DNA from 2 places in the Lujinxingia litoralis genome. Region 1 is predicted to be linked to the other one. Evidence: riboswitches for the same ligand, from Rfam matches in the RefSeq annotation. Region 1 holds a riboswitch; the other holds the start of a gene.
The links. Region 1 has a riboswitch for cobalamin ahead of DL240_RS15240 (aspartate aminotransferase family protein). Riboswitches for the same ligand answer to the same signal wherever they lie in the genome.
Positions count from the first base shown of each region.

Region 2: another riboswitch for cobalamin. It lies ahead of DL240_RS03945 (acyl-CoA thioesterase); the one in region 1 lies ahead of DL240_RS15240 (aspartate aminotransferase family protein).

Region 1 covers NZ_QHKO01000008.1:21,300-26,442, reverse strand. The annotation lists gene DL240_RS15245 (efflux RND transporter permease subunit) at 1-3,120, shown strand, start outside; cobalamin riboswitch at 3,174-3,411, shown strand; gene DL240_RS15240 (aspartate aminotransferase family protein) at 3,688-5,031, shown strand; gene DL240_RS15235 (cysteine desulfurase family protein) at 5,028-5,143, opposite strand, start outside.
Region 2 covers NZ_QHKO01000001.1:953,609-958,751, reverse strand. The annotation lists gene DL240_RS03955 (sigma-70 RNA polymerase sigma factor region 4 domain-containing protein) at 1-892, opposite strand, end outside; gene DL240_RS03950 (tetratricopeptide repeat protein) at 1,049-2,131, opposite strand; cobalamin riboswitch at 2,433-2,802, shown strand; gene DL240_RS03945 (acyl-CoA thioesterase) at 3,006-3,371, shown strand; gene DL240_RS03940 (hypothetical protein) at 3,375-3,578, opposite strand; gene DL240_RS03935 (hypothetical protein) at 3,664-3,849, shown strand; gene DL240_RS03930 (DMT family transporter) at 3,882-4,202, opposite strand; gene DL240_RS20925 (pirin family protein) at 4,403-5,143, opposite strand, start outside.

The DNA.
Region 1 (5,143 bases):
TTTTTGGTCATCTTCGGGGTCTTGCTCCTGGGCGCGCTCGGGGTGCGCGCGGCCGGCGAACTCCCGGTCGACGCCGTCCCCGACGTCACCAACGTCCAGGTGCAGGTCCTGACCAACGCGCCCGCGCTGGGCCCGGTGGAGGTCGAGCAGTACATCACGATGCCGGTCGAAACCGTCATGAGCGGACTGCCCCGGGTTGAGCAGGTGCGCAGCCTCTCGCGCTTCGGGCTCTCGGCCATCACGGTGGTCTTTGAAGAAGGCACCGACATTTACTTCGCTCGCCAGCTCGTCTCCGAGCGCCTCACCCAGGCCCGCGAAGCCATCCCCCCTCAATACGGCAGCCCCGAGCTCGGCCCGATCTCCACCGGGCTCGGAGAGATCTACCAGTTTGAGGTGCGCGGCGACCCGATGTGCCCTCCGGGGCAGCCCGACACCCCGCAGTGCTACACCCCCATGGAGCTGCGCTCGATCCTCGACTGGTACATCGCCTTCCAGCTGCGCCCCATCCCCGGGGTGGTCGAGGTCAACCCCTTTGGCGGGGAGCTCAAGACCTACGAGGTGCAGGTCGACCCGGCGCGTCTCAACGCCCTGGGGCTGAGCCTGGGCCAGGTCTTCGAGGCCCTGGAGGCCAACAACGCCAACGCCGGCGGCGGCTACATCGTGCGCGGCGGCGAACAACGGGTCATCCGCGGCGAAGGCCTGATCTCGGGGCTCGAAGACCTGCGCCTGGTGCGGGTGGCCACCCGCGAGGATGGCACCCCGATCTTTGTGCGCGACGTCGCCACGGTCGACTTCGCCCCCATGGTCCGCCAGGGCGCGGTCACCCGGGATGGCCGCGGTGAGGTGGTGACCGCCTCGGTGATGATGCTGATGGGGGCAAACTCGGCCACGGTGTCAGCCGACGTGCACCAACGCTTAGAGGAGCTGGCCGCCGGCCTGCCCCCCGGGGTCACCATCGAGCCCTATTACGATCGCTCCGAGCTCGTCGATCGCACCGTGCGCACCGTGGCCACCAACCTCATTGAGGGCGGCGTGCTGGTGATCGTGGTCCTGCTCCTGATGCTCGGAAACCTGCGCGGCGGCCTGCTCATCGCGGCGATCATCCCCATCTCGCTCTTGATGACCTTCATCGTGATGCGCGTCTTCAACGTCTCGGGCAACCTGATGAGTCTGGGCGCCCTGGATTTTGGCCTGATCATCGACGGGGCCATCGTCGTGATCGAGAACATCTCCCGGCGCCTCTCCGAGACCCGGGCCCGGGGGGAAGAGGTCAAAAAGGTGGTGCGCCGCGCCACCGCCCAGGTGATCACGCCGGTGCTCTCGGGCTGCGCGATCATCATGATCGTGTACATCCCGGTGCTCACCCTCCAGGGCATCGAGGGCAAGATGTTCAAGCCCATGGCCATCGTCGTGCTGGCCGCCCTGGCCGCCGCGCTCCTGCTGGCCATGACCCTGGTGCCGGCGGCCTCCACCTGGCTCTTTCGCGGCGGTCTCAAAGAGAAAGAGCCCCCGCTGGCCCGCTACGCCCGGCGCCTCTACGAGCCGGCCCTGGGCCTGGCGCTGCGCTCCCGCACGCTGGTCCTCACCCTGGCCCTCTCGGCCATCGCCGCCGGCGCCTGGCTGGCCTCGACCATGGGGGCGGAGTTCATCCCGACCCTCGACGAAGGCGCCATCGCCATGCAGGCGGTGCGCCCCCCTTCGGTCTCGCTGGAGGAGTCGGTCCAGGCCACCGGCCGCATTGAGCGCACCCTGCTGGAGCGCTTCCCCGACGAGATCGACACCGTGATCTCGCGCACCGGCCGCGCCGAGATCGCCACCGACCCGATGGGCGTGGAGATCTCCGACATTTACGTGATGCTTCATCCCGAAGACGGCTGGCGCCGCGCCACCACCAAGGCCGAGCTGCTGCGGCAGATGGAGGCCACCCTGGAAGAGGAGGTCCCCGGCCAGAACTACTCCTTCTCGCAACCCATTGAGCTGCGCACCAACGAGCTGATCAGCGGCGTGCGCTCCGATGTCGCCGTCAACCTCTACGGCCCCGACTTTCAGGAGCTGGAGCGCACCGGGGCCCGTCTGATGGCCCTGCTCCAGAGCCTGGAAGATACCGCCGATGTCAGCGCCGACCAGGTCGCCGGGCTCCCCTCGCTGCGCGTCATCGTCGACCGGCCGGCCGCGGCCCGCTACGGCATCAACGCCTCGGAGATCCTCGACGCCGTGGCCGCCGTCGGCGGCCGCGAGGTCGGCACGGTCTTTGAAGGCCAGAAGCGCTTCTCGCTGCAGGTGCGCCTGCACCCGGAGGCCCGCGCCGACCTCGACCAACTGCGCCAGCTCCTGATCACCGCCCCCTCCGGCCAGCGTGTGCCCCTGGGCCAGGTCGCGCAGCTGGTGCTCGATGAGGGCCCGGCGGTCGTCAGCCGCGAAAACGCCCAGCGGCGCATGACCCTCCAGGTCAACGTGCGCGGCAACGATCTGGCCGGGTACGTCGCCCGCGCCCGGGCCCTCCTGAGCGCCGAGGGCGATCTGCCCCCGGGCTACTTCATCACCTGGGGCGGCCAGTTCGAAAACCTGGAGGCCGCCACCTCCCGGCTGGCCCTGGCGGTGCCGGCCGCCCTGCTGCTGATCTTTTTGCTTCTCTACACCACCTTTGGCTCGGTCCGCCCCGCCCTGCTCATCTACCTCAACGTGCCCATGGCCGCCGTCGGCGGGGTGGTCGCCCTGTGGGCGCGCGGCATGCCCCTGTCGATCTCGGCGGCCGTGGGCTTTATTGCCCTCTCGGGCATCGCGGTGCTCAACGGCGTGGTCATGGTCTCCACCATCCGCGAGCTCCAGCGCGAGGGCCTCTCGCTCTTCGACGCCTCCGAAAAAGGCGCCCGGCTGCGCCTGCGCGCCGTGCTGATGACCGCGCTGACCGACGGCATCGGCTTTTTGCCCATGGCCCTCTCCACCACCGCCGGCGCCGAGGTGCAACGCCCCCTGGCCACCGTCGTCATCGGCGGCCTGCTCAGCGCCACCCTCCTCACCCTCTTCGTGCTCCCGGTGGTCTACAGCTGGCTGGGCGAAGAACTCCCTCCCGAACCCTCCCCGACCGACGGGCCCGACGACGGGATGGCGCACATCTAAGCGGCCTCCTGCGCCCCGCCACTCCGGCGTTGACACGCGCGTAAGTCGCCCCCTAACGTCCCGGCCATGCTGGTGCTCCCCAGACCCCACCTCGGTGGCCCTGAAGGAGCTTAAAAGGGAATCCGGTTCAATGCCGGAGCTGCCCCGCAGCGGTACTTGAGAACGACCTCCACATTCAAAGCACTGGCCCCCTCAAAGGGCCGGGAAGCTGTGGACAGTAGGCCCGCGCCCCTTAAGACAAAGGGCGACCCGCTCATAAGCCCGAAGACCTGCCCGCATCGGAACGTGGAGAGCCATCCACGCTCTGTCTGACCTGGTCGCGCCGTGGGAGCGCCTCCGGTCCTCCTCAGAGAGCCTCTCTGTGCGGACCCCCTCCCTGTGCGTGCTCGTTATTCGCTCGCTTCCTTTCCCGGGGTCGTACCGATGGCAGGCCTTTCCCCCTCTTTACCACGCTCGCCAGTGCCCTCCCGGCGCTGACCGCCGGCCTGCCCCACCCCCTTCTCTGACTCTGAGGTGTCGGCGCCCGCAAGACGCCGGCCTCGCCGCCGCATTCTGTGGAGGTCTTCGATGTCCCCTCTTTCTTCTGCCCCGACCGCCCCGGCGCCCTCCAGCAGCGCCGCGCTCCTCAACGAGCTCAACACCTACGTGCTGGCCGAGCCCCATCCCTTTGTCGTCGATCTGGCGCGCTCCGAGGGCATGTACCTGGCCACGCTGGAGGGCGATCGCCTCTTTGACTGGGCCGGCTACTACGGCGCCAAGCTCATCGCCCACAACCACCCCGGACTCTACGAAGCGGAGTACACCCGGCGTCTGGTGGTGGCCGCCAACAACAAGATCGCCAACCCCGACTTCCTCACCCCGGAATGCCTCGAGTACTACCGCACCCTCCACCAGCTCGGCCCGCAGTGCATGCAGAACCCGGGGCTGGAGGTCTACGCGGTGAACTCCGGCGCCGAGGCCGTCGAAAACATGATGAAGTACCTGATCAACCTTCATCATCAGCGCCTGCTCTCCGAGGGTAAAACACCCCGGGCCCGGCGTTTTGTGTACTTCGATCAGGCCTTCCACGGGCGCACCGTCTTTGCCCTCAACGTCACCCGCGTCTCCCACGACCCGGTGATGACCAAAGACTTTCAGGGGTTGATCCCGGGCAACCTCCAGGTGCCCTTCCCCGCGCTCGACACCACCGAGTCCGAGGCCGAAACCCGCGAGAAGGTCGCGCGCTGCCTGACCATCCTGGAGAACCTCTTTGAGCATTACCGCGATGAGATCGTCGCGGTGATTCTGGAGCCCATCCAGGGGGCCGGCGGCCACCGGGTGGCCCCGCGCTCCTTCTTCCAACAGCTCTCCGAGCTCTGCCACACCCACCAGATCCCCCTGGCCTTTGATGAGGTGCAGACCGCCGGGGGCGCCACCGGAACCTTCTTCACCATCGACGGCTTCGATCTGCCCCACCCCCCGCAGGCCGTGGCCAGCGGCAAGAAGCTGGGCAACGGGGTGGTCTACATGCTCAACCGCATGGACGACCTGGGCGTGCTCGACTCCACCTGGGGCGGCACCCTGGCCGACATGGTGCGCTTTGTTCAGGAGTACGCCATCGTGCGCCGCGAAGGCCTGATCGAGAAGGTCCCCACCCTGGGAGCCCTGCTGGTGGAGACCCTCCAGGGGCTGGCCGAGCGCTTCCCGGAGCTGATGTACAACGTGCGCGGCTACGGCCTCTACCAGGGCTTCTCGATGCGCACCCCGGGACTCAAGCAGACGCTGATCCAGCGCGCCCGCGATCGCGAAAAGCTCCTGCTCCTGGGAGCCGGCGCCGACACCATTCGCCTGCGCCCCCACCTCCACGTCAGCGAGGAGGACATCCACACCCTGGGCGCGATGCTGGAGCGCCTGCTCACCGAGTTGAGCTAGCCCCGGGGGGCCGCGCAGCGCTTCCACCCGGTGATCAGCGCCCGCGCCGCCCGCTCCACCTCCTCGGCGGTGGTCGCTCGCCCCAGGCTCAGGCGCAGGGTGCCCGCGGCCT
Region 2 (5,143 bases), on a different contig from region 1:
CTTGCTTGATCTGGCGGGCGGCCGCGGCAGGGGAGATGTGGAGGAGGGGGGCGATGGCGTCGGGATCGTGGCCTTCGGTGTGCAGGCGCAGGGCGCGGGCCTGATCAGCGGGGAGCTGGCAGAGGGCGGCCGCGCTCAGGCTCAGGGGGGAGGGGGCGCTCAGGGAGGCGCCCGGGGCGCAGGTGGCCTGCCGGCTTTGATTGCTTTTGAGGAGCTCCTCGGCCTGGTCGAGTTCGTGATCCAGGGCGGAGTGGAGGGCGTCGAGGTCGCCGGCGTCGAAGCGCTGACACACGTGGATCACGAGCACCTGGAGGGCGTCGCGGGCGGCGAAGTCGGGTGCGTGGCGCTCCAGGCGCGCGCGGGCCTGCTTGTGGAGGGATCCGTGGTGGGGGGTGGGGTGGTGGAGGGCGTCGACGCAGCGTGTGAAGCCGACGACAACCTGCGCGTCGTCGCCGGCCGCGCTGAAGACGATGTGGGAGTCGCCGGGGTCGGCGGCGCGCAGGCGTTTGAGTTTCTGCAGGGGCGCGCGCCAGGGCGCGGTGGGAGCGCCCGGGTCCTGTGGGGCGCCGGGGAGGGCGCCGGCCGGGACCAGGAGGGCCATGGCGAGCACGGGCATCGCCGCGCCCACCACCAGACCGATGCGAAAGGGCGTGGCGGTGAACCAGCGTTTGAAAAGGCGCGCGATAAAGAGGGCGACGCCGGCCAGGCCGAGCACCACAAAGGGGCTGATGGCGAGCTGCTCGATGGCCCAGAAGCCGAGGGCGAAGGTGAGGGTGGCAAAGACACCGTAGTAGGCCAGCCAGGCGAGCAGGCGCTGGGTGCGGGTGGGCTCGGCGGCCTGTCCGGCGCGCATCACGGCCTCAAAGCTGGTGCGGGTGGGGTCTGAGCTCATGGGCGGCAGGGGGTGGCGAGTGAGGGAACGCGTCGGGGCCGGCAGAATGTAGGCGTACACCTAACACGCGGCGCTGGCACCTCGCCAGAGGGTGGGGGAGGGGAGCGCGTGGCGTGTGGGGGGCGGTGTGGCCTCGGAAGAGGGGCGGGGCTCGGCTCAGCGCGAACAGATCTCGGTGCATGAGAGGTCGTGGCCGATGTTGCAGGCCGACTCCCAGGTGCGGGCGGCGGCAGCAGGCTGGCCGCGCTGGCAGAGCACCTCGCCGAGGGTGTGGATGATGTAGCCGTTTTCCGGGGAGAGCGCGACGGCCTGGCGAGCGATGCTCTCGGCGGTGGCGTCGCATTGGCCGGCGCCGTAGCAGCGCTCCCAGGCCAGGTTGTTGCAGGCGTTGGCGTCGTCGGCGTCGCAGGCGGTTTGCAGGTAGAGTTCGCGCTCCTCGGTGGTGTTCCAGTGGGCGTTGGCGAGCTCGCGGCAGGCGTGGGCGTCGCCTGCGCTCAGGCAGGGTTCTTCAAAAGAGTCTCGGTACATGGCCTGGCGCTCGTCATGCCAGCGCTTTTGGAGGCGGTTCTGGAGTTTCTGGTGGTGCTCCTTGAGGTGTTGGTCGAGGCCGACGCCGGTGCCATGGACCATGTACTGAACGCGGGTCTGGTCGCCGACGGTGTTGACCATGGGCTGTTGGCGGGCGTGGCCAAAGAGGGTGGAGATGGCCGGGCAGGCGGCTTTGTAGTCGAAACGCCAGGCCTCTTGCGGGTCGCCCTCATGGTCCAGAGGAAACTCCATCGCGCAGGGGTACTCGGCGCAGTTCACGGTGGTCTCCGGCGGAAAGATCTCGGGGCACTCGGCTTTGAGCTGGTCGACCATCTGCTCAAAGTGCTCGGGCCGAAAGGCCTCGTCGAGTTGGGTGGGAAAGGCCATGGGCAGCGCCGCGGAGGTGCGATCGATGAGCTCGGTGAGTTCCTGGTTTTGCGTGCGGGCGGCGTCGCGCTCCTGGATGGCGAGGGTGTGGGCCTGGCGAGTCTGCGCAAGCGCCGCTTCGCAGCTTGTGCCCGCGGGCCTGGCGAGCGACGTGGGATCGCTGTGGCCGTCGCCGGGGGCGGGCCGAGGGGGGGACTCGCTTGCCGGGTTGTAGGCGCGGAGCGCCGGGGGCGTCTCGGAGCGCGACGCCTGAAGGAGGAAGGGGAGGGCGCCGGAGGCCACGCCGACCACAAAGACGATAAAAAAGGAGAGGTAGGTTCGCATCGTGCTATCGCCGGCGTTGAATCGGAGCGTGGACGTGGAGAGTGCGCAGGGTAGCAGACCATTACGACCCGCGCCCAGCCTCGGTGGTACGCCGGTGGGATGAGAGGGCAGGATGGGGCCGGCGAGCGTGGCGTGAGAAAAGGGGGGCCGGGGAGAAGGTCAGAGGGGCAGAGAGGTGGTTGGGGAGGAAGAGGGGCTTTTCCTTGCGCGTTGAGGGCAGGGCGACCGATACTCCGGCCGCGCTGGTGTCCGGGCCTTTTTGCAAAGGTCGGGAGCGAGGTCTCCAGGCGCTCGGTGGTCGAGGGTTCGCCCCGGAGCGTGTGCAGGCCAAGAGGGAACCCGGTGAGATTCCGGGGCTGCCCCGCAGCGGTGAGTACGCCATGAGCTATCGTTGATGTCGCGTCCGCTACATCGAGAGCACTGCCAGGCTGCGTTGCAAAGCCTCGATGATGCTAAAGCATCGTCTGCGTTTTGCGCCTTGCTGGCCGCACTCTCGATCTCGCATCCAGCGACATCACCTTCTGCTCAGGGCGTTGACGAGAACGAAAGCCACACCAATGGCACTGCCCCCTGATAAAGGGCGTGGGAAGCCGTGGCCGGTAGGAGGTTGGTCCCGAGATGGGAGCGCCACGCTCGTAAGCCCGAAGACCTGCCAGCGCCGGGAGTCCCCGAGAAAAGGGAGCCCGAAATCGACCTTGAATCTCGCGGGAGATGGGCAGGTCGCCGTGCGCCGACATCCGTCGGTTGCTCTGGCTTGCTGTGCATCTTCGGCCCCCACACGCTTTTGAGAGGCAGATCCATGCACAGCTCCAACGACTCGACCATCCAGCAGACCCTCGCGCCCGGCCTTGTGACCGAGGTGCAGCTGATTGAGATGGTCTTTCCGCAGCAGACCAACCACTACGGCACGCTCTTCGGGGGGCAGGCCCTGGCCCTGATGGATAAGGCCGCGTTTATCGTGGCCTCGCGCTACACGCGGCGCACGGTGGTGACGGCGTGCAGCGAGCGGTGTGATTTTCATGTGCCGGTGCGCCAGGGGCAGCTCGTGGAGCTGACGGCCCGGGTGGTGGAGACGGGCCGGACCTCGGTGACGGTGGAGGTGACGCTGGTGGCCGAAGACCTCTTAAGCGGCGATCGGCAGCCGGGCACCCGGGGCAAGTTCGTGATGGTGGCGCTCGATGCGCACGGAAAGCCCACGCGGGTGCCGGAGCTGGAGAGCATGGCGAGTCAGGCGCCCTGAGGCTCAGTCGTCGCGCCGGATGGGGTCGTCCTCGGACATCGCCCGGGGGAGCGAGGCTTCGGCGCGACCAAAATAGCCCCCGGTGTCGCTGATGAGCTCTGAGGTGGCCATCTCTGTGAGGTCGGGAGGGGCTTTGAGGCTGAGGGGGTGGAGGTCGACCTCTATGGCGAAGGGCGCGCCCACCGAGTGCTGTAGGTCAATGGCCACGAAGACCAGGGCGTCGCCCTGCCAGCGCGGTGAGAGCGGCGGTGGTGGACCACTCGGTGGGGGGGCGGCGATCAGGTCGGGCCAGGTGTCTTGGGAATGGCTCTCGGCGCGGGTTTCCTCATCCCAGACGGCGACAAAGGGGGGCGTCGACGTCTCGGGGAAAGAGACGGTGTTCCGGCTGAACTACGGGCTGGAGTGGATGACCGACCTGGTGGGCAACTCGCCGGAGCGGGGCATGCTCGTGCAGCTGGGGCTGGCCACCTACTTTTGAGAGCCGGGGCCCGCACGCGGGCCCCGGGGCTTTCAGGTGGTGAGTTTGAGGCCGGCCAGGCCCAGCACGACCAGCACAATGCTGAGCCAGCGCAGGGGGGAGGTGCTGTCACCGTAGACCAGCATCCCGAGGATGGCCGTGCCCACCGCGCCGATGCCGACCCAGATGCCGTAGGCCGAGCTGGCCGGGAGCACCTTCATGGCCTGGGAGAGCAGATAGAAGCTCGCGCCCATGGCGATCACAGTGAGGATGGAGGGGATGGGGCGAGTGAAGCCGTTGCTTTCTTTGAGCCCTGTGGCCCAGCCTACTTCGAGGAGGCCGGCGACGATGAGGGCGATCCATGCCCTGGTCATACGCGCTCGTCTTGATTGGCGAGGGTCGTCCCTCAATCAAACGACAGGCGCTCAGGTCGTCCTGAGCGCCAGAGGGTGGCGAGGCGCCAGCCGGCTCGTCTCGTAGAAAAGATAAGCGCGCCCGGCGTACCCGGGGGGGATAGCCACCGGTGGCGAGAAAGTAAAGGCCCCTACAAGCGCGCGCGACGGGGGCTTCTTGTTCAGGTGGGTTCGTCGCGGGTGCCGTCGGCATAGCGGGCAAAGCGGCCCTGATCGCCGGGGTGGACCGGGCCGTTGTCGCTAAAGTTCCAGCCTCCGAAGCCGGTGCTCTGGTAGTCGAGGTAAGCCTGGCGGATCTCCTGCTGGGTGTTCATGACAAAGGGGCCGCGTTTGGCCACCGGTTCGCCGATGGGCGCGCCCTGCAGCAGGAGCACTTCGGCTTCGGCCGGGCCACCCTCCAGGACGATGGGGCCGGGGTGGTCGAACTCCACGCGCCGCTTATTGGCGATGGCGCGGGAGGCGACTTTGACGCCCTGGCCGGTGTGCACGTAGAGCGAGCGCAGGGTGCCGGGGCGGACCGGCGGCAGCTCAATGCGGGCGCCGGCCTCCAGGCGAATCGACCAGATGGCCACGTCGCTCTCTGCCCGGGAGGCCCAGGAGGCCGGGGGCGGTGCGGGGGGGCGCTGGCCCTGGTAGGCGCCGGCGGCCAGGGTCAGCTCCACGATGCGCCCGTGGGCGTCGGTCTCCACGACCCGGGGGATTGCTTCGTTCCAGAGCATGGTGAAGTGCGGGTCGACCATTTTGTCGGCGCGGGGCAGGTTCAGCCAGATCTGGAAGAGTTCCAGGGGGTTGGGGGCGTCGTCGCGCAGGAGCGGGAACATCTCGGAGTGCTGAATGCCGGCGCCGGCGGTGAGCCACTGCACGTCGCCCCCGCCGTAGCGGGCGGCGGCGCCCATGGAGTC